DNA from 3 places in the Kocuria kalidii genome. Region 3 is predicted to be linked to each of the others. Evidence: riboswitches for the same ligand, from Rfam matches in the RefSeq annotation. Region 3 holds a riboswitch; each other region holds the start of a gene.

What was found. Region 3 has a riboswitch for S-adenosylmethionine ahead of ACH9D3_RS13030 (bifunctional o-acetylhomoserine/o-acetylserine sulfhydrylase). Riboswitches for the same ligand answer to the same signal wherever they lie in the genome.
Region 1: another riboswitch for S-adenosylmethionine. It lies ahead of ACH9D3_RS06615 (NtaA/DmoA family FMN-dependent monooxygenase); the one in region 3 lies ahead of ACH9D3_RS13030 (bifunctional o-acetylhomoserine/o-acetylserine sulfhydrylase).
Region 2: another riboswitch for S-adenosylmethionine. It lies ahead of ACH9D3_RS06895 (methylenetetrahydrofolate reductase); the one in region 3 lies ahead of ACH9D3_RS13030 (bifunctional o-acetylhomoserine/o-acetylserine sulfhydrylase).

The regions. Positions count from the first base shown of each region.
Region 1 is NZ_JBISWJ010000044.1:33-7,253, forward strand. Features, by position in the region: gene ACH9D3_RS06615 (NtaA/DmoA family FMN-dependent monooxygenase) at 8-1,426, opposite strand; SAM riboswitch class IV at 1,504-1,618, opposite strand; gene ACH9D3_RS06620 (CoA-binding protein) at 1,690-2,154, opposite strand; gene ACH9D3_RS06625 (maleylpyruvate isomerase N-terminal domain-containing protein) at 2,208-2,888, opposite strand; SAM riboswitch class I at 2,995-3,099, shown strand; gene ACH9D3_RS06630 (ATP-binding cassette domain-containing protein) at 3,105-3,926, shown strand; gene ACH9D3_RS06635 (aliphatic sulfonate ABC transporter substrate-binding protein) at 4,029-5,066, shown strand; gene ACH9D3_RS06640 (ABC transporter permease) at 5,063-5,902, shown strand; gene ACH9D3_RS06645 (AMP-binding protein) at 6,034-7,221, shown strand, end outside.
Region 2 is NZ_JBISWJ010000044.1:57,223-64,443, forward strand. Features, by position in the region: gene ACH9D3_RS06870 (DUF202 domain-containing protein) at 1-230, shown strand, start outside; gene ACH9D3_RS06875 (adenylosuccinate synthase) at 324-1,610, opposite strand; gene ACH9D3_RS06880 (FMN-binding glutamate synthase family protein) at 1,821-3,530, opposite strand; gene ACH9D3_RS06885 (SRPBCC family protein) at 3,619-4,113, opposite strand; gene ACH9D3_RS06890 (ArsR/SmtB family transcription factor) at 4,117-4,473, opposite strand; SAM riboswitch class I at 4,802-4,908, shown strand; gene ACH9D3_RS06895 (methylenetetrahydrofolate reductase) at 4,979-5,917, shown strand; gene metE (5-methyltetrahydropteroyltriglutamate--homocysteine S-methyltransferase) at 5,974-7,221, shown strand, end outside.
Region 3 is NZ_JBISWJ010000087.1:20,842-28,062, forward strand. Features, by position in the region: gene ACH9D3_RS13015 (RNA-binding S4 domain-containing protein) at 123-365, shown strand; gene ACH9D3_RS13020 (alpha/beta hydrolase) at 349-1,026, opposite strand; gene metX (homoserine O-acetyltransferase MetX) at 1,064-2,248, opposite strand; gene ACH9D3_RS13030 (bifunctional o-acetylhomoserine/o-acetylserine sulfhydrylase) at 2,245-3,636, opposite strand; SAM riboswitch class IV at 3,714-3,829, opposite strand; gene ACH9D3_RS13035 (VOC family protein) at 4,028-4,666, shown strand; gene ACH9D3_RS13040 (CPBP family intramembrane glutamic endopeptidase) at 4,709-5,488, opposite strand; gene ACH9D3_RS13045 (S9 family peptidase) at 5,574-7,221, shown strand, end outside.

The DNA.
Region 1 (7,221 bases), on a different contig from region 3:
GGCGGGGTCAGGGGGCCAGCGCGCGGGCGGGGGTGTCGGCGGCGGAGGGCTTGCCCGCGTAGGCGCCCCGGTGCGCGGCGGCCGGGTGGGTGCCGAGCACCTTGGTCCGGCCCTGGCCGTAGAGGTTCTCGCGCAGCGTGGTGCCCTCGTACCCGGTCCGGTAGCGGCCGCGCTTCTGCAGCTCCGGCACGACCCACTCCACGAAGTCCTCGAACGATCCCGGGGACACGTGGTAGGCGAGGTTGATGCCGTCCAGCCCGCCCTCGTCGATCCAGCGCTCGAGCTCGTCGGCCACCGTCTGCGGGGAGCCGACGATGGGCACGCCCATGCCGCCCATCGAGATGTGCTTCGCGACCTCCTTGACCGTCCACTTCTTGTGGGGGTCGGCGGTGGTGAACGGGGTCAGGAAGGACTGGATGGACTCGGTCTTGATGTACTCCAGGACGTCGTTCTCGTCGTAGCGGCCCAGGTCCACGCCGGACCAGCCGCCCACGAGGCCCAGGGCCCCGTCGGTGTCCGCGTAGCGCTCGTAGTCGCGGCGCTTCTGCTCGGCCTTCGCGTCGGTCTCGTCGACGATCACGTGCAGCATGGCGAAGATCTTGAGGTCGTCACGGCCCCGCCCGTGGGCTTCCGCCTCGTCCCGCAGCTTGTCGGTGACCACGCGGGTGAGGTCGGGTCGGATGCCGCCCACGAACACCGCCTCGGCGTGGCGGCCGGCGAACGCCCGCCCGCGGGAGGACGCACCGGCCTGGAAGATCAGCGGCGTGCGCTGCGGCGAGGGCTCGGTCAGGCCGATGCCCGGGACGTCGAAGTACTTGCCGTGGTGCTGGATGGGGTGCACGAGGGCCGGGTCGGCGAAGACCCCGTTGGCCCGGTCGCGCCGGACGGCGCCGTCCTCCCAGGAGCCCTCCCAGAGCTTGTAGCAGACCTCCATGAACTCCTCGGCGATCTCGTAGCGCTCGTCGTGGGAGATCTGCTCCGTCAGCCCGTGGTTCTCGGCGGCGGACCTGAGGTAGGACGTCACCACGTTGAAGCCCATCCGGCCCCGGGTCAGGTGGTCGAGCGTGGCGAACTTCCGGGCCAGCGGGTACGGCTGCTCGTAGGTGATGGCGCTGGTCACGCCGAAGCCCAGGTGCTTCGTCACGGCCGCCATCGCGGAGATCTGCATGAAGGGGTCGTTGACCGGGATCTGGGTGGCGTCCCTGATCACCGGTGCGGCGGAGTTCTGGTAGACGTCGTAGTACCCGACGACGTCCGCGAGGAACAGGGCGTCGAACAGCCCCCGCTCCAGGAGCTGGGCCACGTCCGTCCAGTACTCGATCGTGTTGTACTCGTCCGCGCGGGAGCGCGGGTGCTTCCACAGGCCGGGGGCCTGGTGGCCCACGCAGGTCATGTCGAACGCGTTCAGGGCGATGCGCTTGCTCAAGGGTGTTCCTCCCGGGTCGATGCCGACCCGCGCCCGTGCGTCGTGGAGACCTGCTCGCGGGTCCGACGCACTCAGGGGCGCCGTACTTGCCACGGAGCGGGTGCACCGCGGCCCGATGTTCATCTGGGGCACCCCGCTACGGGAGAGGGTTGCCGCCCGACCAGCCAGAGCTTCGCGTCGGGACTCGTCATCGTCGTCGCGGAACAGTTTAGCGGCTCTCCCCGCGCCCGGCGCAAGCCGCGTCCCGCCGGGGACGGGGCGGCTCAGGCGGGCGGGAGGAACGGCGGATCCCGGCGGGGGTCGAGGGTCCAGCCCCGCCGGAGCCGGGGCCGGAGCTCGATCAGGGGGCAGGTGTCCATGACCACGTCGAGGCCGGCCCGTTCGGCCCGGGCGGCCGCGTCCTCGTCCACGACGCCGAGCTGCAGCCACACCGCTCCCGCGCCGGCGGCGATGGCCTGGTCCACCACCGCGCCGACGCGCCGGGAGTTGACGAAGCAGTCCACCACGTCGATCGGCCGCGGGACCTCGGCGAGCGTGCGGAAGCCGCGCTCGCCGTGCACCGGCTCGCCCTTCGGGTTCACGGGGACGATCGTCATGCCGAGGTCGTCCCGGAGCCGCCGCGCGACCGAGTGCGCGGTGCGGGCCGTGTTGCCGGTCAGTCCCACGACGGCCCACCGGCCGGGCCGGGTCAGGAGGCGGTCGATGACGGCGGGGTCGTTGCGGCTCATGCCCCCAGCCTGGCACGGGAACCACGTCCCCGCCCCGGGGTAGCGGGGGAGGTTCAGGAGAAGAGGGGCAGGAGGTCGGCGTACGCTCCCAGCTCCGCGCGCTCCGGGGCGGACAGCTCCGCCCGGCCGGTGCCCACGCGGGCGAAGTGCTCGTCGCTCCAGTGCTCGAGCGGCTCCCGCTCCCAGAGGTCGGTGAGGACCCGGCGGACCTCGGCGAGCCCGTCCGCGGCGGGCCCGGGCGAGCCGTCCAGGTGCTGGATCAGGTCCAGGTGGTGCACCGTGGCCTCCACCGCGAGGGTGCTCAGCAGGTCCTCGACGCGCAGCACGTGCCCGTCGGTGCGGACCGCGCCGCCGCTGCCGCGGTGCTCGGCCGCGTGCACGAGCGCCCCGGCGGTCCCGCGGTAGAGCTCGCGCACGGCGTCCCAGTCCGGGAGCATGGAGGCCGCCACCCGGGCCCGGCGCCGGCTCTCGGCGGCCGCCTCCGGGTCCCCGCCCCAGTCCGTCCAGTAGGTCGCGGCGTCCCGGTCCGGGCGGGCGGTCGTGGGCGTGTGCAGGGCGACCAGCCCCCGCAGCCCATCCATCGCACAGTGGTGCACGAGGTCCCGGACCGACCACCCCGTGCACCCGGTCGCGGCCCAGGAGTCGTCGTCGCCGAGGCCGTCGAGGACCGCGCCGAACGCCGTGCAGGCGTCGCGCACCAGGTCGGCTCGGGGCGAGGGATTGCGGCTCGTCATGGGTCCATGGTGGGGCACGGACGGCCCGCGTGCCACCCGGTCCCGCCGTCGCCGCGGAGGGAGCGCATTTGCCAGGGAACACGTCGAGGACGTTCAATGGACCGCGTAACCATCCGGAGCGGCTGAGAGACCTGGCTCGTCGACGTCGCAGCAACCGGCACGGATCCTCCTGATCCCCCGTGCAAGGTGCTAAAGCCAGGACCGATGGAGTTGATCATGAGCACCTCCCTGCTCCGCCCTGCGCCGTCCGGCGCACCGGGCACCCCGAAGCGCGCCTTCTCCGTGGCGTTCGAGCACGTCGGCAAGGCCTTCCCGTCCGGCCGCGAGACCCACCACGTCCTGCAGGACGTGGACGTCACCGCCGGGCCCGGCGAGGTGCTGGCGATCCTGGGGCCGTCGGGGTGCGGGAAGTCCACCCTGCTGCGCGCCGCGGCGGGGCTCGACACCGCCTCCGCGGGCCGGGTGCTCATCGACGGCACGCCCGTGTCCGGGATCGACCCGCGCTGCGCGGTCGCCTTCCAGGAGCCCCGCCTGCTGCCGTGGCGCTCCGTCCGCGAGAACGTCCGCCTGGGCCTGCCCCGTGGGCTCCCCCGCGACGAGGGCAACGCCGAGATCGACGACCTGCTGCGCCTGGTCGGCCTCACCGCGCACGCGGACCACCGCCCCCGTGCGATCTCCGGAGGCATGGCCCAGCGCGCTTCCCTGGCCCGGGCCCTCGCCCGCAACCCCGGCGTCCTCCTGCTCGACGAGCCCTTCGGCGCGCTCGACGCCCTCACCCGCCTCCGGATGCAGGACCTCCTGCTCACGATCCACGAGGCCCAGCCCACGACCGTCCTGCTCGTCACCCACGACGTGGACGAGGCGCTGCAGCTCGCGGACCGGATCGTGGTCCTGGACCGGACCGGCCCCACCGCCCCGGCGTCGATCAGCACGGTGCTCCCGGTGCCCGGGGAGCGCCCCCGGGACCGGTCCTCCGAGGTCCTCGCCGACCTGCGCGTGCAGCTCCTCGGCCACCTCGGCGTCGACACCCACCACTGACGCGACCCGCTGACCCGCCCCCGAACCGCCCCGCCCCGTTCCCCGGACCGCCGCGCCCGCCCGCGCCACCGGCCCCGCCCGTCCACCACGAAAGGCCCCGCCATGCCCCTGCCCCAGCGCTCCGTCCGCACGATCCCCGCTCTCACCGCCGTCCTGGCGCTCGCCCTGACCGGCTGCATGGCCGGTGAGGGCGAGGGCCAGGCGGAGGCCGCCGGCGACGGCACCGTCCGCGTGGACTGGGCCACCTACAACCCGCTCTCCGTCGTGATCAAGGAGAAGGGGTGGCTCGAGGAGGCGTTCTCCGCTGAGGGCGTCGAGGTCGAGTGGGTGCAGTCCGCCGGGTCGAACAAGGCCAACGAGGCGCTGCGCGCCGAGGCGGTCGACATCGGCTCCACCGCGGGCTCCGCGGCGCTGCTGGCCCGCAGCAACGGCACCCCGATCCACGTGATCGACGTCTACTCGCAGCCGGAGTGGTCCGCCCTGGTGACCACGGCGGACAGCGAGGTGCAGGAGGTCGCCGATCTGGCGGGCCGCACCGTGGCCGCGACCAAGGGCACCGACCCCTACTTCTTCCTGCTCCAGGCCCTCGACGAGGCGGGGGTGGACCCGGGGGACGTCACGATCCAGACCCTGCAGCACGCCGACGGCCGCGCCGCCCTCGAGAACGGCCAGGTGGACGCCTGGGCCGGGCTCGACCCGATCATGGCCGCCGCGGAGGAGGACGGCGCCGAGCTGTTCTACCGCAACGTCGACTTCAACACCTACGGCTTCCTGAACGCGCACGAGACCTTCCTCGAGGAGCGGCCCGAGGCCGCCCAGACCGTGGTGGACGTCTACGCCTACGCCCGGGAGTGGGCGCAGGCGAACACCCGGGAGACCGCGCAGCTGCTCTCCGAGGCGGCCGGGATCGAGCTGTCCGTGGCCGAGAAGGTGCTCGAGCGCACCAACCTGGACATCGACCACGTGCCCGGCGACGAGCAGCTCGCGGTCCTCGAGAAGGTGGGTCCGATCTTCGTCGAGTCCGACGACGTGGCCGGCCAGGAGCAGATCGACGAGGCGCTCGCGAGCATCGTGGAGAGCTCCTACGCCGAGAACGCCGACGCCGACCGCGGGGCCGAGCTCGTCGGGGAGCAGGAATGACGCGGCCGCTGCCCCCTGCCGAGGAGGCCGAGCGCACCGACGCCCCGGACGACGCGCCCCCGCCGGCCGCGGAGGCTTCCCGGCGGCGGCCCCTGCTGCGCACCGGGCTGGGCCTGCTCCTGCCCGCGGCGCTGCTGCTGCTGTGGCACGTGCTGTCCACCGCCGGAGTCTTCAGCGCCGTCCAGCTGCCGGCCCCGCTCGCGGTGCTCGAGGCCGGGCTCGGCCTGCTGGCCGGCGGGGACCTGTGGACGCACGTGGGCATCTCGACCCAGCGCGTGCTGATCGGCTTCCTGCTCGGCGCCGGGCTGGGCCTCCTGGCGGGGTCCTTCATCGGCCTCTCCCGCTGGGGCTCCACGCTGGTCGGCCCCACGATCGGGGCCTTCCGGGCCGTGCCCTCGCTGGCGTGGGTGCCGCTGCTGCTGCTGTGGATCGGCCTCGGCGAGGACTCGAAGGTGACGCTGGTGGCCATCGGCGCGTTCTTCCCCGTCTACACCACCGTCTCCGCGGCGCTGCGGCACGTGGACCGCAACCTCATCGAGGCGGCGCGGGCCTTCGGGATCCACGGGCTGCGCCTGCTCACCACGGTGCAGCTGCCGGCGGTCATGCCGTCGGTGATCTCGGGTCTCCGCCTGGCCCTGGCCCAGGCGTGGCTGTTCCTGGTGGCCGCCGAGCTGCTGGGGGCCTCCATGGGCCTGGGCTGGCTGCTCACCGACTCGCAGAACAACGGCCGCACCGACCGCCTGCTCCTGGCGATCGTCCTGCTGGCCGTGCTCGGCAAGCTCTCCGACGCCCTGCTGGGCGTGTTCGAGAAGTGGGCCGTCCGGAAATGGGCGTGACACGTGCGCCTGGCACAGTGGACCCGTCCGCCCGAGCAGGAACCGCGCAGACCGGAGCCGGGCAGACAGGTTTCGCGCAGACAGATTTCGCGCAGACAGATTTCGCGCCGGCAGGAAAGGACCGCAGCACCGTGAGCCACAGCTGGAGCGACCCGCACTCCCCCGTCCCGAACCCCGCGCGCGTCTCGGACGAGGCCCGGATCGCGTTCTGGGAGAACCAGGCCTCCCGCCTGGACTGGGCCGAGCCGTGGACCACGGCCCACCGCTTCGCGGCGCCGCGGCGGATCGGCAAGGACGCCGACGGCAGCCCCACCTGGTCGGTCCCGGAGCTCGCGTGGTTCGAGGGCGGGAAGCTCAACGTGGCGCACAACTGCGTGGACCGCCACGTCGAGGCCGGCCGCGGCGCCCACGTGGCCCTGTACTTCGAGGGGGAGCCCGGCGACCGCCTAGTCTACACCTACGCGGACCTGCAGCGGGAGGTCTCCCGGGCGGCCAACGCCCTGCTCGCGCTGGGCGTGGAGCAGGGCGACCGGGTGGTGATCTATCTTCCCGTCATCCCGGAAACCGTGATCATCACCCTGGCCTGCGCCCGCATCGGTGCGGTGCACTCGCTGGTCTTCGGGGGCTTCTCCGCCGAGGCGCTGCGGTTCCGGGTGGAGGACACCGGCGCGAAGGTCCTCGTGACCACGGACGGGCAGCACCGGCGCGGGGCCGTGGTTCCCGTCAAGGCCGTCGCGGACGAGGCCTGCGGCGGCGACAACGCGGTCGAACACGTCGTCGTCGTGCGCCGCACCTCGCGGCCGGGCCGCACGGACCTGCCGCGGGGCACCCGGGGCACGCACTCCAAGGACGAGGACGCGGTCCCGTGGACGCGCGGGCGCGACGTGTGGTGGCACGAGCTGATCGCCGAGCAGTCCGACGTGCACGAGCCCGAGGCGTTCGACGCCGAGACGCCGCTGTTCATCATCTACACCTCCGGGACCACCGGGAGGCCCAAGGGCCTGGTGCACACGATGGGCGGCTACCTCGTGCAGACCGCGTACACGCACGCCCTGCTGTTCGACCTCCTACCGGACGTGCTCGACGACGGGGGGCGGCTGCGCCCGGACGAGCTGTCCACCCGCAACGACCCGGCCAAGGTGGACTCGACCGTGCACTGGTGCACGGCCGACCTCGCGTGGGTCACCGCGCACACCTACGAGATCTACGGCCCGCTGGTCAACGGCGTGTCCGAGGTGATCTACGAGGGGACCCCGAACACCCCGCACTGGGGCCGGCACTTCGAGGTCGTCGAGCGCTACGGGGTCACCACCTACTAC
Region 2 (7,221 bases), on a different contig from region 3:
TGTTCCTGCGCTGGCTGCCGCAGCACGGCCCGTTCGTGCTGGTGCTCTTCGGCGTGGCGGTGCTCACCGCGGGGGCCATCTACCTCACGCAGCGACCCCGCTACGTCCGCAGCGCCCGCGGGATCGTCGAGGAGCGCACGGCCCCCGAGGCCGGCGCGGTGCTGGCCACCTCGGTGGCCGTGCTGGCCCTCGGCGGCCTCGGCATCTGGGTGGTGCTGGTGCTGGTCTGAGCCCCTCCTCCCGGGCCGCCGCCCCGAGAACGCAGGTGCGGGCGGCCGGGGGCGCGCCGGGACGCGCGCCCCCGCGGGAGCGGGAAGGGCGGGTCAGTCGATGAGGTCGCGCACCACGATGGTGTCGTCGCGGTCCGGGCCCACGCCGATCGCGGACATCCGGGTCCCGCTCATCGACTCGAGCGCCTCGACGTAGGCCCGGGCGTTCGCCGGGAGGTCTGCGAGGGTGCGGCAGCCGGTGATGTCCTCGGTCCAGCCGTCGAAGTGCTCGAGGATCGGCCGGGCGTGGTGGAACTCGGTCTGGGTCATCGGCATCTCGTCGTGCCGGACGCCGTCGACGTCGTAGGCCACGCAGACCGGGATCCGCTCGATCCCGGTGAGGACGTCGAGCTTGGTGAGGAAGTAGTCGGTGAAGCCGTTGATCCGCGAGGCGTGGCGGGCCATCACGGCGTCGTACCAGCCGGTGCGGCGGGGACGGCCGGTGTTGACACCGAACTCGCCGCCGGTGGTGCGCAGCTGCTCGCCCATCTCGTCGAACAGCTCGGTGGGGAACGGCCCGGCGCCCACGCGCGTGGTGTAGGCCTTGATGATGCCGATCGCGCGGGTGATGCGGGTCGGGCCGATCCCGGAGCCCACGGACGCGCCGCCGGCCGTGGGGTTGGAGGACGTCACGAACGGGTAGGTGCCGTGGTCGACGTCGAGGAACGTCGCCTGGCCGCCCTCCATGAGGACCACCTTGCCCTCGTCGAGGGCCTGGTTGAGCAGGTAGGTCGAGTCCACGATCATGGGGGCGAGCCGGTCCGCGTAGTCCAGGAAGTACTCGACGACCTCGTCGACCTCGATGCCGCGCCGGTTGTAGAGCTTCACCAGCAGCTCGTTCTTCTGCCGCAGCGCGCCCTCGATCTTCTGCCGCAGGATCGACTCGTCCAGGACGTCCTGCACGCGGATGCCGAGCCGGCCGACCTTGTCCATGTACGTGGGACCGATGCCGCGGCCGGTCGTGCCGATCGCCCGCTTGCCGAGGAAGCGCTCGCTGACCTGGTCCATCGTCTGGTGGTACGGGGCCACGAGGTGCGCGTTCGCGGAGATCTGCAACCGGGAGGTGTCGGCGCCGCGGGCCTCGAGACCGTCGATCTCCTCGAAGAGGGCCTGGGGGTTGACGACGACGCCGTTGCCGATCACGGGGACGGCGTTGGGGCTCAGGATGCCCGCCGGCAGGAGCTTGAGCTCGAACTTGTCGCCGCCCACCACCACGGTGTGCCCGGCGTTGTTGCCGCCGTTGGGCTTGACCACGTAGTCCACGCGGCCCCCGAGCAGGTCGGTGGCCTTGCCCTTGCCCTCGTCGCCCCACTGGGCGCCGACGATCACGATTGCTGGCATTGAACGACTCTCCTGCCTGGATGACGCGGGACTTTCCCCGCGGGGCCCGGCGGAGGTGCATCCCGGCCGGGCACGACAACGCCCCTGCGTCGGCCCGCTCCCGCCCGCACGCCCGAGGCGGCGCGGCGCCGGCAGGAAAGGACCCAGGGGCTCGTACCGTGCAAGTCTAGCGGCCCGTGACCCGGGGCACGCGTCGGGGCGCGGCAGCGCTCAGGAGTCCTCGCCCGGGTCCCCCTCGGGGCGGCCCGCGGCGCCGGAGTCCGGCGCCGCGCCCGGGCGGTCGGGGTGGACGACGGCCGGGTCGTCGCGCCGCTCGATCTTGCCGGGCCCCGGGCGGTAGAGGCCGAAGTGGTCGGGATCGGCCAGCTCCCAGTCGTCGGCCCAGGTTCGCGGCGGCGCGGTGAGCAGCTCGCCGGGTTCCATCCAGTTGTAGATGTGGGCGTAGGAGCGGGTGGTCAGGTGGTCGACGCGCCGCCGGAGCATCTGCGGCGAGAGCTGCCGCATGTCGCTGCACCCCATCGAGGACATGATCTGCACCGCCTCGCGGACCGTGGCCCTGTGGTAGTTGTGCACCCGGTCCCCCTTGTCCTCCACGTGCAGGGCGCGCATCAGCCGCTTGTCCTGGGTGGCCACGCCCACGGGGCACGTGTTGGTGTGGCACTTCTGCGCCTGGATGCATCCGGTGGCCATCATCATGGCGCGGGCGCTCATCGTGAAGTCCGCGCCCTGGATCATCCGCTTCACGATGTCGGATCCGGAGGCGACCTTGCCCGCCGCACCCAGCTTGATCGGGGGGCGCAGCCCGACGCCGACCAGGGCGTTGTTCATCAGCATCAGGCCCTCGGTCAGGGGCGTTCCCACGTGGTCCTGGTACTCCAGCGGCGCCGCCCCGGTGCCGCCCTCGTTGCCGTCCACGATGATGTAGTCCGGGGCGACGTCCTCCTCGAGCATGGCCTTGCACATGGCCAGCACGTCCACGCGGGACCCGACGCACAGCTTGAAGCCGATGGGCTTGCCACCGGAGAGCTCCCGCAGCCGGCCGATGAAGCGCACCAGCTCCCGCGGGGTGGTGAACGCCGAGTGGCTGGCCGGGGAGATGCAGGTCACCCCCTCGGGGACCCCGCGGGCGCGGGCGATGTCGGCGGTCACCTTGGGCCCGGGCAGCACGCCCCCCAGACCCGGCTTGGCCCCCTGTGAGAGCTTGATCGTGACGGCCTTGACCTCGGGCAGACGGGACTTCTCCCGGAAGGCCTCCGGATCGAAGTCGCCCTCGGCGTCCCGGGTGCCGAAGTACCCCGACCCGATCTCCCAGACCAGGTCCGCGCCGTACTCGCGGTGGAACTCCGTCAGTCCGCCCTCGCCGGTCTCCTGGGCGAAACCGCCCAGGGCCGCGCCCTTGTTCATCGCCAGGACCGCGTTCTTCGACAGCGAGCCGAAGCTCATGGAGGAGATGTTCAGCAGGGACATCTCGTACGGCTGCGTGCAGCCGGGTCCGCCGAGCCGGACCCGCGGGGCCTCCTCCGGGGGCGGCACCGGCGCGGTGGAGTGCAGGAGGTACTCGTAGCCCATCCGGTTCACCTCGCGCTCGGTGCCGAAGGCCTTGTCCCCCATGGTGCCCTTGGCCCGGGCGTAGACCAGGGACCGCGTGTCGCGGTCGAAGGGCTTGCCGTCGAAGTTGCGCTCGATGAAGTACTGCTGGATCTCCGGGCGGATGGACTCCAGGAAGAAGCGCATGTGCCCCAGGATCGGGTAGTTGCGCAGGATCGAGTGCTTCGTCTGGACGACGTCCCACACCCCGACCACCAGCAGCACGAGGACCACCGGGACGAGGAGCCACCAGCCGTTGGACCCGAGGGAGGCGGCCAGGACCAGGAGCAGCGTCAGCACCAGGAGGAGCGCCAGCACCAGGAATCGCATCATGGGTCCGATCGTAGCCGCGCACCGCGTGGCGCACGTCACACCCGGCCGATGTCGTCACGCCCGTCGACCGGGGTCGCGGGGTCCGCGGTCAGGTCCCGTCCCGTGCGGGCCGCCGGGAGAGCAGCTCCTCGAGCCGCTCGTAGCCGTCGGCCATCCCGCTCTCCATGCCGGAGGCGGCCATGCCGTCCCGGGCCTCCTGGGAGGGGTGGACGACGTGGCCCCGCAGCCGGCAGCGGCCGTCCGCGAGCTCGTCGAAGCGGAGGAACTCCAGACTGACCACGTCCGGGTAGCCCCCGAACTCGAAGGTCTGCACGACCAGCTCGTTCTCGCGGACCGTGTGCAGCACGCCCCGGAAGGCGTAGGTGACGCCGTCCGGGCCGGTGTGGTGGTACTCGTAGGCCCCGCCGGACCGGAAGTCGTAGGAGGAGACGTCGATGTTCGTGCCGCGGGGACCGAGCCACTCCCGCAGCAGGGCGGGGTCCGCGTGGGCGCGGAAGACCTCCGCGACCGGGTGGTCGAGCTCGCGCTCGTAGTCGATGTAGGGAAGTCCGTCGGGGACGGTCAGGTGCAGAGGATGTCCCATGGTTCAGTCCTGGGTGTGCTCGCCGCGGTCTGCGGCTCGGGTGTCGAGCACGGCGTCGAGGCGGCGGAACTGCTCCTCCCGGACCAGCCGGTACCGGTCGATCCAGGCGGTGAGCGCCTCCAGCCGTGCGGGGTCCAGGTGGACGGGCCGGCGCTGGGCGTCACGGGTGCGCGTGACGAGCTGCGCCTGCTCGAGGACCTGGATGTGCTTCGAGACCGCCTGCTTGGTGATCGCGAAGGGTTCCGCCAGTTCGGTGACCGTGGCCGGGCCGCGGCTGAGCCGGGCGACGATGCGGCGGCGGACCGGGTCGGCGAGAGCCAGGAAGGCCCTGTCGAGGAGGTCGTCGTCGCCGGGGTCCACGGTGTTTGTCAACTGATTCCTTGATCAACCTGTTGGTTGTCCAAGACTAGATCGCCGGCACGGGCACGGCAAGGGCCGAGACCGGATCGTGACGGGGCAGGCGTCCCCGCCGGTCTGCGGCGGGCTCGCCGTGGACCGCCCCGCGGGACCCCGCCGTCCGTGCTGCGCCGCGTGCCGTGCGCCCGTGCTGCGCCGTGGCGTGCGGCTCGTGCGTCGCCGTGCGTCCGTGTTGCGCCATGTGACGCGGTGGTCGTCACAGTCGGGGCGTCGGCGTCTTCTGCGCGCCCGGACTTGGCCTCGCGGCGGGCAGCCGCTGGAATGGGTCCTGCATCTATCCAGAGCGGCCGAGAGACCTGGCTCGTCGACGCCGCAGCAACCATCCGCGCACCCCGCCACGGGGACGCGGAACGGTGCTCCCGCCAGGACCGATGGAGCTGTCGCTTCCCCCCGGGTCCGCCCCGGGAGGGTTGCCGCCCTCCCTCGGGGTGACCCTTGGAGGAAGAACGTGACACCACGCCCGATCGCCCGGCCGGCGCCGCCGTCCCTGTCCTACGAGCTGTACCCGCCCCGCAGCGCGGCCAGCGCCGACACGCTGCTGCGGACCATCGAGGAGCTCGAGCCGACCCGCCCCGACCACGTCGCGGTGACCTACAGCGGGGACGAGCAGCGCCGGGACAGCTCCCTCGCCCTGCTCGACCACCTCCTGGCCCGCACCTGCCTGCGGCCGCTGGCGCACCTCACCTGCGTCGGCAGCACGCGGGCCGAGCTGGAGGACACCGTGGACACCCTGGTCCGGCGCGGCGTCCGGGGCGTCCTGGCCCTGCGCGGCGACCTGGACCCGGGGGCCGAGCCCGGCGAGCTCCCGAACGCCGGCGACCTCGTGGAGCTCGTGCGCGAGGTCGAGCAGCGCCACGGCGCGGCCCTGGCGGCCGGCCGGCTCGCCGTGGGCGTCGCCGCGTACCCGTCCCGGCACCCGGAGTCCCCGTCGTTCCGGCACGACATCGAGGTGCTGCTCGCCAAGCAGCGCGCGGGGGCGGACTTCGCGATCACCCAGGTCTACTTCCGCCCGCAGCGCTACGAGCGCCTGGTCGCGGCGGCGCGGGCGGCCGGGGTGAGCATCCCGATCGTCCCGGGGATCATGCCGGTCACCGACCCGCGGCGGCTGCGCACCCTGTGCCGTCTGGCCGGCCTGGCGCCCCACCCCGGATTGGCCGCCGCGCTCGAGGACGCACCCGGGCCCGCCGAGCGGCACCGCGCGGGCGTGGCCTTCGCGGCCCGGCTCGCCCGCGCGGCCCTGGACGCCGGCGCGCCCGGGCTGCACCTCTACACCTTCAACGAGCACCGGGCCGCGCTCGACCTGCTCGAGCGCGTGGACCTGCCCCGCGTCCCGCACGTTCCCGTCCCGCTCGACGACCTGCTCGACGACCTGCTGCTCCCCGCCTGAGCACGCAGGTCCCCACCGTTCCGCACGACCCCACGCCACCTTCTCAGGAGACCACCGTGAGCACCCAGCAGACCACGTTCCCCATCGCCGTTCCGCCCGCCGTTCCGTCCGCCTTTCCGTCCGCCACCATCACCGGCTACCCCCGGATCGGCCGCCGCCGCGAGCTCAAGAAGGCCCTCGAGGCCTACTGGGCCGGGCGCTCGGGCCGCGACGCGCTCGAGTCGGCCGCCGCCGAGCTGCAGCTGGCCACCTACCGCCGGCTCGTGGAGCTCGGCCTCGGCGCGCAGGACTCGTCCCTGCCGGCGGCGTTCCCCCTCTACGACCAGGTGCTGGACACCACCGTGGCCCTCGGCGCGGTCCCGTCCCGCTTCGCCGACCTCGCGGACCCCGACGGCCGCCTCGACCTCGACGCGAGCTTCGTGCTGGCCCGCGGCGACGCCGGGCGCGCTCCCCTCGAGCTGACCAAGTGGTTCGACACCAACTACCACTACCTGGTCCCCGAGATCGGCCCGGGCACCCCGTTCCGCGCCACCGCCGACCGGCTCGTGGCCGACGTCCGCCGCGCCGCCGCGCACGGCTTCACCGTCCGCCCGGTCCTCGTGGGCCCGGTGTCCTTCCTCCTCCTGGCCAAGGCCGACGACGACGCCCCCGCCGGCTTCGACCCGCTGCAGCGGCTCCCCGACCTGCTCCCGGTGTACGCGCAGCTGTTGCGGGACCTCGCCGCGGCCGGCGCGGACTGGGTGCAGCTCGAGGAGCCGGCCCTCGTGGCGGACCAGCACGTGCCCACCGAGGAGCTCGCCCCGTCCGTGTGGGACGCCTACACGACGCTGACCGCCGTGACCGGGCGCCCGCAGCTGTTCGTGACCACCTCCTACGGCTCCCCCGGGCCGCTGCTGCACCCCCTGGCCTGCTCCGGCGTGGAGGCGCTGCACCTCGACCTCGTCGAGGGCGCGGCCCCGACGACCGAGGAGCTGGAGTTCTTCCAGGGCGAGGACTCCGCCGTGCTCGTGGCCGGGGCCGTGGACGGGCACAACGTGTGGCGGGCCGATCTGGGCGGCCGGCTCGCCCGGCTCGGGGAGCTGGCCAGCGGGGGCGCCCGGGTGTCCGTGGCCAGCTCGACCTCGCTGTTCCACGTCCCGCACGACGTCGCCGAGGAGACCGGGCTGGACCCGCTGCTGCGCAGCTGGCTCGCGTTCGCGGACCAGAAGGTCGGCGAGGTCGTCACCCTCGCCCGCGGCCTCGCCGACGGCGAGGAGTCGGTCGCCGGGCAGCTGGCCGAGGCGGCCGAGGCCCGTCGCACCCGC
Region 3 (7,221 bases):
CCGCCGGGAGAGCGGCCGCCGTCGGCCGTCATGAACGAGGACGCCGCGTGCGACGTCCTCGTCCCAGGGTAGCCAATTCCCGCCGGGCGCGCGGACCGGCCCGGAGCTGGGACAATGGGCGCATGACGACTCCCCAGCCGCCCGGCGGCCCCGACGAGCTGCCCATCCGCGACGACATGATCCGGCTGGGCCAGGCGCTCAAGCTGGCCAACCTCGCCGAGGACGGCGCGCACGCCCGGGGTCTCGTGGAAGACGGTCAGGTCTCGGTCAACGGGGAGGTCGAGACCCGCCGCGGCCGGCAGCTGCACCCCGGCGACGTCGTCTCCGCAGGGGGTGCCTCCGTCCGGATCACCGCGGGCGGCTGACCGCCCGGACCGGGGCGCCCAGCACCACCTGCGTCAGGTACTCGCGCACGTGCCCGAGCTCCTGCGGGCTGATCCCGTGGCCCACCCCGGTGTAGTGCACCTTCATGGCGTCGGCGTGCTCGAGCGCCCACTCGGCCGTGGAGTCGACCAGCTCCTGCGGAATGACCGGGTCCTGCGGGTCGCGGCCCCAGAACATCCGCAGCGGCTGCTCCCGCAGCCGCTCGTCGGCGAACAGGGGGTGCGCCCCGGGCACCACGAAGCCGGACAGTCCGACCACCGCGGTGACCTCGCCGGGCAGGTGGCGGGCGAGGGACGTGGCCATGGCCATGCCCTGCGAGAACCCGAGCAGCGTGATGCTGGGGTGGTCGGCGGCCAGCTCCCGCAGCCAGGCCGCGACGGGCCGCACGGCCTCCGCCACCCGGTCGAGCGAGAAGCTGAGGTCCGCGGCGAGCGGGAACCACTGGTAGCCCGAGTCGATGGGCTCGGGAGCGCGCAGGGACACCACGCTGAACTCCTCCGGCAGGGCCGGGACGAGGCCCATGAGGTCCTGCTCGTGCGAGCCGTAGCCGTGCAGCAGCACGAGCAGCGGGGTGCCGGGACGGGCGTCGGCGTCGTTGTTCCAGACGGCGAAGGGGGTGTCGGTCGCGGGGGTGTCGGTCATGGCTCCAGTCTGCCACCCGGGTGCGGCGGGCACGGTCTCAGGGCTCGTGCAGGACCGTCTCCAGGAGCAGCCGGCCGAGCTGCGGGGCCTCGATGAGGAAGCCGTCGTGGCCCGACGGCGAGGTGAGGGTGTGCCGCCGCACGTCTCCAGGCAGGGCGGCCGCCAGGACGTCCGACTCGCGGGGCAGGTACAGCCGGTCGGAGTCCACCGCCGCCACGAGCCACTCGCACGAGGTCATGGACAGGGCCTCCTCCAGGGTGCCCCGGTTCCGCGTGATGTCGTGGGACATGAGGGTCTCGTTGACGGCCAGGTAGCTGTTGGCGTCGAAGCGCCCGGCGAGCTTGGACGCCTGGTGGTCGAGGTAGCTCTCCACCTGGTAGCGCCCCCGGCGACCGGGGTGCGTGTCGATGACCTGCTCGCCGGCCTGCGGCGAGCAGCCGAACCGGTGGTGCAGCTCGTCGGGCGAGCGGTAGGTGATGTGGGCGATCCGCCGGGCCAGCCCCAGGCCCGTGACGGGGAACGGCCCGTCGTAGTAGTCCCCGCCCCGGAAGTCGGGGTCCTGGTGGATCGCCAGCTTCTGCGCCTGGCCCCACGCGAGCTGCTCGGCGCTGGACCGGGCGCACGCGGCGACCACCGCGCACGCCCGCACGCGGTCCGGGTGGGTCACGGCCCACTCGAGGGCCCGGGCGCCGCCCATGGAGCCGCCGATCACGAGGCGCCACGCCTCGATGCCGAGGGCGTCGGCGAGCGCCGCCTCGGCGTGCACGGCGTCCCGGACGGTGATCAGCGGGAAGCGGGAGCCCCAGGGACGCCCCTCGGGGTCCACCTCCGGCGGCGCGGGGGTCGCCGGGCCGGTGGAGCCGTAGCAGCCGCCCACGATGTTGGTGCAGACCACGAACCACCGGTCCGTGTCGATGGCGGCGCCGGGGCCCACCAGACCCTCCCACCAGCCGCCGGTCTCCGCGGCGCGGCGCTCGGCCTCGGAGGCGCCGGGGCGGGCCCGTCCGGTGGCCACGTGGGTGTCCCCGGTGAGGGCGTGCTGGACGAGGACCGCGTTGGACCGGTCCGGGGCGAGGGTCCCCCAGGTCTCGTAGGCGATCCGGACCCCGGGCAGCCGGAAGCCCGACTCGAGCTCCAGGGTGCCGATCTCGGCCACGCGCGGCACCCCGTCCTCGCGGACGTCGGTCCCGGCGGCGGCGCCCCGCACGACCGTCACGGTCACTCCTGTCCTCCGCGCGCGGCCGCGGCCGCGGCGAAGCCCTGCTCCAGGTCCGCGAGGATGTCGTCGATGTGCTCGAGGCCCACGGACAGGCGCACGAAGCCCGGCTCCACGCCGGACGCCAGCTGCTCCTCGGGGAGGAGCTGGCTGTGCGTGGTGGACGCCGGGTGGATCACGAGGGAGCGGACGTCCCCGATGTTCGCCACGTTGGAGTGCAGGGTGAGGGCGTCCACGAAGGCGGCCCCGGCCTCCCGGCCGCCGTCGAGCACGAAGCCCAGGATCGACCCGGCGCCCCGGGGCGCGTACTTCAGCGCCCGCTCGTGCCACGGCGAGGACTCCAGCCCCGCCCAGGACACCGAGCGCACGTCCTGGCGGGCCGCCAGCCAGCGGGCCACCGCCCCGGCGTTGGCCACGTGCCGCTCCATCCGCAGGGACAGCGTCTCGATGCCCTGCTCGATGAGGAACGCGTTGAACGGGGAGATCGCCGAGCCGAGGTCGCGCAGCAGCTGCACCCGGGCCTTGAGGACGTAGGAGAGGTTGACGCCGAAGACGCCCTCCGCGCCCAGGGCCTGGGCGTAGACGAGCCCGCCGTAGGACTCGTCCGGCTGGTTGAAGCCGGGGAAGCGCTCGGGGTAGCGGCCGAAGTCGAAGGCGCCGGAGTCCACGATCACGCCGCCGATGGCGGTGCCGTGGCCGCCCAGGAACTTGGTGGCGGAGTGCACCACGACGTCCGCGCCCCAGCGGAAGGGCTGGACCAGGTACGGGGTGGCCACGGTGTTGTCCACGATGAGCGGCACCTCGCTGTCGTGGGCGATCCCGGCGACCGTCTCGATGTCGAGGACGTCGTTGCGCGGGTTCGGGATCGTCTCCGCGAAGAAGGCCTTGGTGTTCGGGCGCACCGCGCTCCGCCAGGCCTCGGGGTCGTCCGGGTCCGTCACGAACGTCGTCTCGATGCCGAGCTTGGGCAGCGTGAACTTGAAGAGGTTGTAGGTCCCGCCGTACAGGCTGGGGCTGGCCACGACGTGGTCGCCCGCTCCCGCGACGTTGAGCACCGCGAACGTCGTGGCCGACTGTCCCGCGCTGACCATCAGGGCGCCCACGCCGCCCTCGAGGGCGGCGATCCGGTTCTCCACGACCTCCGTGGTCGGGTTGCCGATCCGCGTGTAGATCGGGCCGAGCTCGGCGAGCGAGAAGCGGTCGGCGGCGGCCTGGGCGTCCGGGAAGACGAAGGACGTGGTCTGGTGGATCGGCAGGGCCCGGGACCCGGTGACCGGGTCGGGGCTCTGCCCCGCGTGGATCTGCCGGGTCTCGAAGGACCAGCCGGCCGGGTTGTCCGGGGTGGGCCGTGCGGTCGTGGGGGCGCCGGTGCCGGCAGCGGGGGACTCGGACATGCCGTGGGACTCCTTGCGGTGTCAGGGGTCCGGTTTCCGGCCGAGCTGGTGCGGCCGAGCGACGGCCGGGCACCGGGGACCCGCGCTTGCTCGCTCGCGGGTCGCGAGGAGCCTGGTCTTCACCCAGGGCACCCCACCGCGGAGGAGGGTTGCCGGCCAGCTAGCTGGGGCTTGGACGCTGGCGCTCATGACCTGGACAACATTGTCCGGATTCGGGCGCGGCGGCGTCAAGCCGGGGCCGGGCACGACTCCCGAGAACGGCCCGGCCCGCGCGGCGCCGGACGCGCCGCGGACCGGAGTTCGGACCGGAAGGTGAGCCGGGGAGCGAACCGCGTCGTGGCCGGGCCCGGCCGATTTGGAGACGAAACTCACACGGTGCCACGATGTGGCCATGAGAGTCGACCACGTGTCCTACGCCTGCCGCCCGGAGGGCCTGGCGGCCACCACCGAGCGGATCGCCGACCAGCTCGGGATCGAACCGGTCAAGGGCGGTGTGCACCCCCGTTTCGGCACCCGCAACATGATCCTCCCCCTCACGAACCACCAGTACGTCGAGGTCGTCGAGGTCCTCGAGCACCCCGCGGCGGTGAAGGCCCCGTTCGGCCAGGCCGTGCGCGCCCGCTCCGAGGCCGGCGGCGGCTGGCTGGGCTGGGTCGTCGAGGTCGAGGACCTCGCGCCGTTCGAACGGCGACTGGGCCGTTCCTCCGTCCCCGGCTGCCGGGTGTTCCCGGACGGGCGGTGCCTGGAGTGGCACCAGATCGGGGTCAAGGGCCTGATCGCGGATCCGCAGCTGCCGTTCATGGTGCGCTTCGACTCCGGCCCGGAGATGCACCCGTCCCAGGCGCGGATCACGGACGTGGGCCTCGCCGGGATGTCGATCGCCGGCGCCCCGGAGCGGGTCACCGAGTGGCTGGGCGCCCCGGTCGAGACCGCCCTCGACGACCTCGACGTCGACTGGCGCTACCCCGCCGGCACCCCCGGGGTCCTCTCCGTCACCTTCAGCACCCCGGACGGCTCCGTCACCATCTGAGACCGCTGCGGCCGGGCACGCCGGTGCCCGGCCGCAGCCGGCTCAGCCCAGCAGCCACGCGGTGCCGAGGAAGCCCACGGCGTCCAGCAGGAAGTGCGCGACGACGAGCGGCATCACCCGCCCGGTGCGCCGGTAGAGCTCCGCGAAGACGAGTCCCATCACCACGTTGCCGAGGAAGGGCCCGATCCCCTGGTAGAGGTGGTAGCTGCCGCGGAACAGGGCCGTGACCACCAGGACCGCCGGCCAGCCCCACCCGATGCGGGTGAGCCGGTCGGTCAGGAACGCGACCACGACGACCTCCTCGAGCAGGGCGTGGCGCAGCGCCGAGAGCAGGAGCACCGGAACGGCCCACCAGTGCTCGCCGAGACCCGATGTGGTGACCTCCGCGGTGATGCCCAGGGCCCGCCCGGCCCCGTAGAGGGCCAGCGTCCCCACCCCCATGAGCAGGAAGAGCACGGTGCCCAGACCGAGGTCCGGGAGGGGCATGCGGGCGTCGAGCCCGATCCGCCGGCGCACCGTGCGCAGGGCGCCTGCGGAGCCGGCGAGCAGGTACAGCGCCAGCAGGACCGGCACCAGGTCCAGGGCGATGCCGGTCAGCTGGCGCAGCAGGTCGAACAGCGGCTGCCGGCTCAGCGGCGGGTTCATCGTCGCCTGCGCCTCGGACAGCGGTCCGCGGGCGAGGTCCTCGGCGAGGGAGAGCACCGCGTAGACCGCCGAGGCGCCCAGGGACACCCCGAGCACCAGGAGCACCTGCGCCCACAGGTCGGCGCGGGTGGAGCCGAAGGCGGGCGGTCGCGGGGCGAGGTGCGCGGGGGTGCTCATGCGCACATTCTGGCACCGCAGCACCGGTGCGGCCCGGCAGCGGCGGCGGGTCGCGCCCCGGGCCGTCTTCCCTAGGATGGGGTCCATGACAGCCCTTCCCCCGCAGATCCGACAGCAGCCCGCCGAGCGCTCCTTCCACGGCCACGTGTTCTCCGACCCGTACGAGTGGATGCGGGACAAGGACTCCCCCGAGGTGCTCGGCCACCTCGCGGCCGAGAACGACTACGCCGAGGCCGCCACGGCGCACCTGGCGGGGCTGCGGGAGACGGTCTTCGGGGAGATCAAGGACCGCACCCAGGAGACCGACCTGTCCGTGCCCAACCGGCGCGGGGACTGGTGGTACTTCGCCCGGACGGTGGAGGGCGGAGCGCACCAGGTGTTCTGCCGGGTCCCCGCGGCGATCTCCGGCGAGGTCGTCGCCGACTGGACGCCGCCCCTCGTGGAGCCCGGGATCCCCATGGCCGGGGAGCAGGTGCTGCTCGACGCCAACGCGGAGGCCGCGAAGCACGAGTTCTACTCGCTCGGCAGCTTCGACGTCTCCGAGGACGGGGAGCTGCTGGCCTGGGCCGAGGACGTCACCGGTGACGAGCGGTTCACGCTGCGGATCCGGGACCTCACCACGGGCGCCGTGCTCGCCGACGAGATCCCCGGCACCTTCTACGGGTCCTTCCTCACCCCCGACGCCCGCGCCGTGTACTACACCGTGGTGGACGACTCCTGGCGTCCCCACCAGCTGCGCCGGCACGAGCTGGGCACGCCGGTGGCCGAGGACGTCGTCGTCCACGAGGAGAGCGACCCCGGTCTCTGGCTCGGGGCGGGGCTGTCCGCGGACCGGCGCTGGATCGTCGTGGAGGCCGTGTGCTCCGAGTTCTCCGAGCAGCTCCTCCAGCCGGTCGCGGACCCGGAGGCGCCGCTGCGCGTCGTGCTGCCCCGCACCGACCGTGTGCTCTACGAGGCCGAGCCCCTGCTGCTGGAGGGGCGGGAGCAGATCCTGCTGACCCACGACCACGACGCCCCGAACTCCCGCATCTCCCTCATGGACCCGGCCGACCTCGGCCGGCCGGTGACGGAGGTGGCCCTGCGCGACGTCGTGCCGGCCTCGGAAACCGTCCGGGTCAACGGCTGCGCCGTGACGTCCACCCACCTGGTGGTCTCCGTCCGGGCGGACACCACCCTGCGGGTCCGGCTGCTCCCGCTCGCCGGACTGGGCACGCCCGCCCAGGCCGCCCCGGCGGAGCCGGCCTTCGCCGAGGAGCTCTACACCGCGAGCGTCTCCGCCGCGGAGCACGACGCCCCCGTGGTCCGGCTCTCCTACACGTCCTTCACGACGCCCCCGCGCGTCTACGACGTCTTCGCCGCGGGCGCCACCGGGGACGACGCCGCCCTGCCCGCCGAGCCGCTGCTGCGCCGCGAGGCCACGGTGCTCGGCGGCTACGACCCCGCGGACTACGCGGTCGAGCGGGACTGGGCCACCGCGGCGGACGGCACCCGCATCCCCGTCTCCCTGGTCCGCCGGGCGGACCTCGACCCCTCCGTGCCGGCACCGGTGCTGCAGTACGCCTACGGCTCCTACGAGCACAGCACCGACCCGTCGTTCTCGGTCTCGCGGCTGTCCCTGCTGGACCGCGGCGTGGTGTGGGCGGTGGCGCACGTGCGCGGCGGCGGCGAGCTCGGCCGAACCTGGTACGAGCACGGCAAGAAGCTGCACAAGACGAACACCTTCACGGACTACG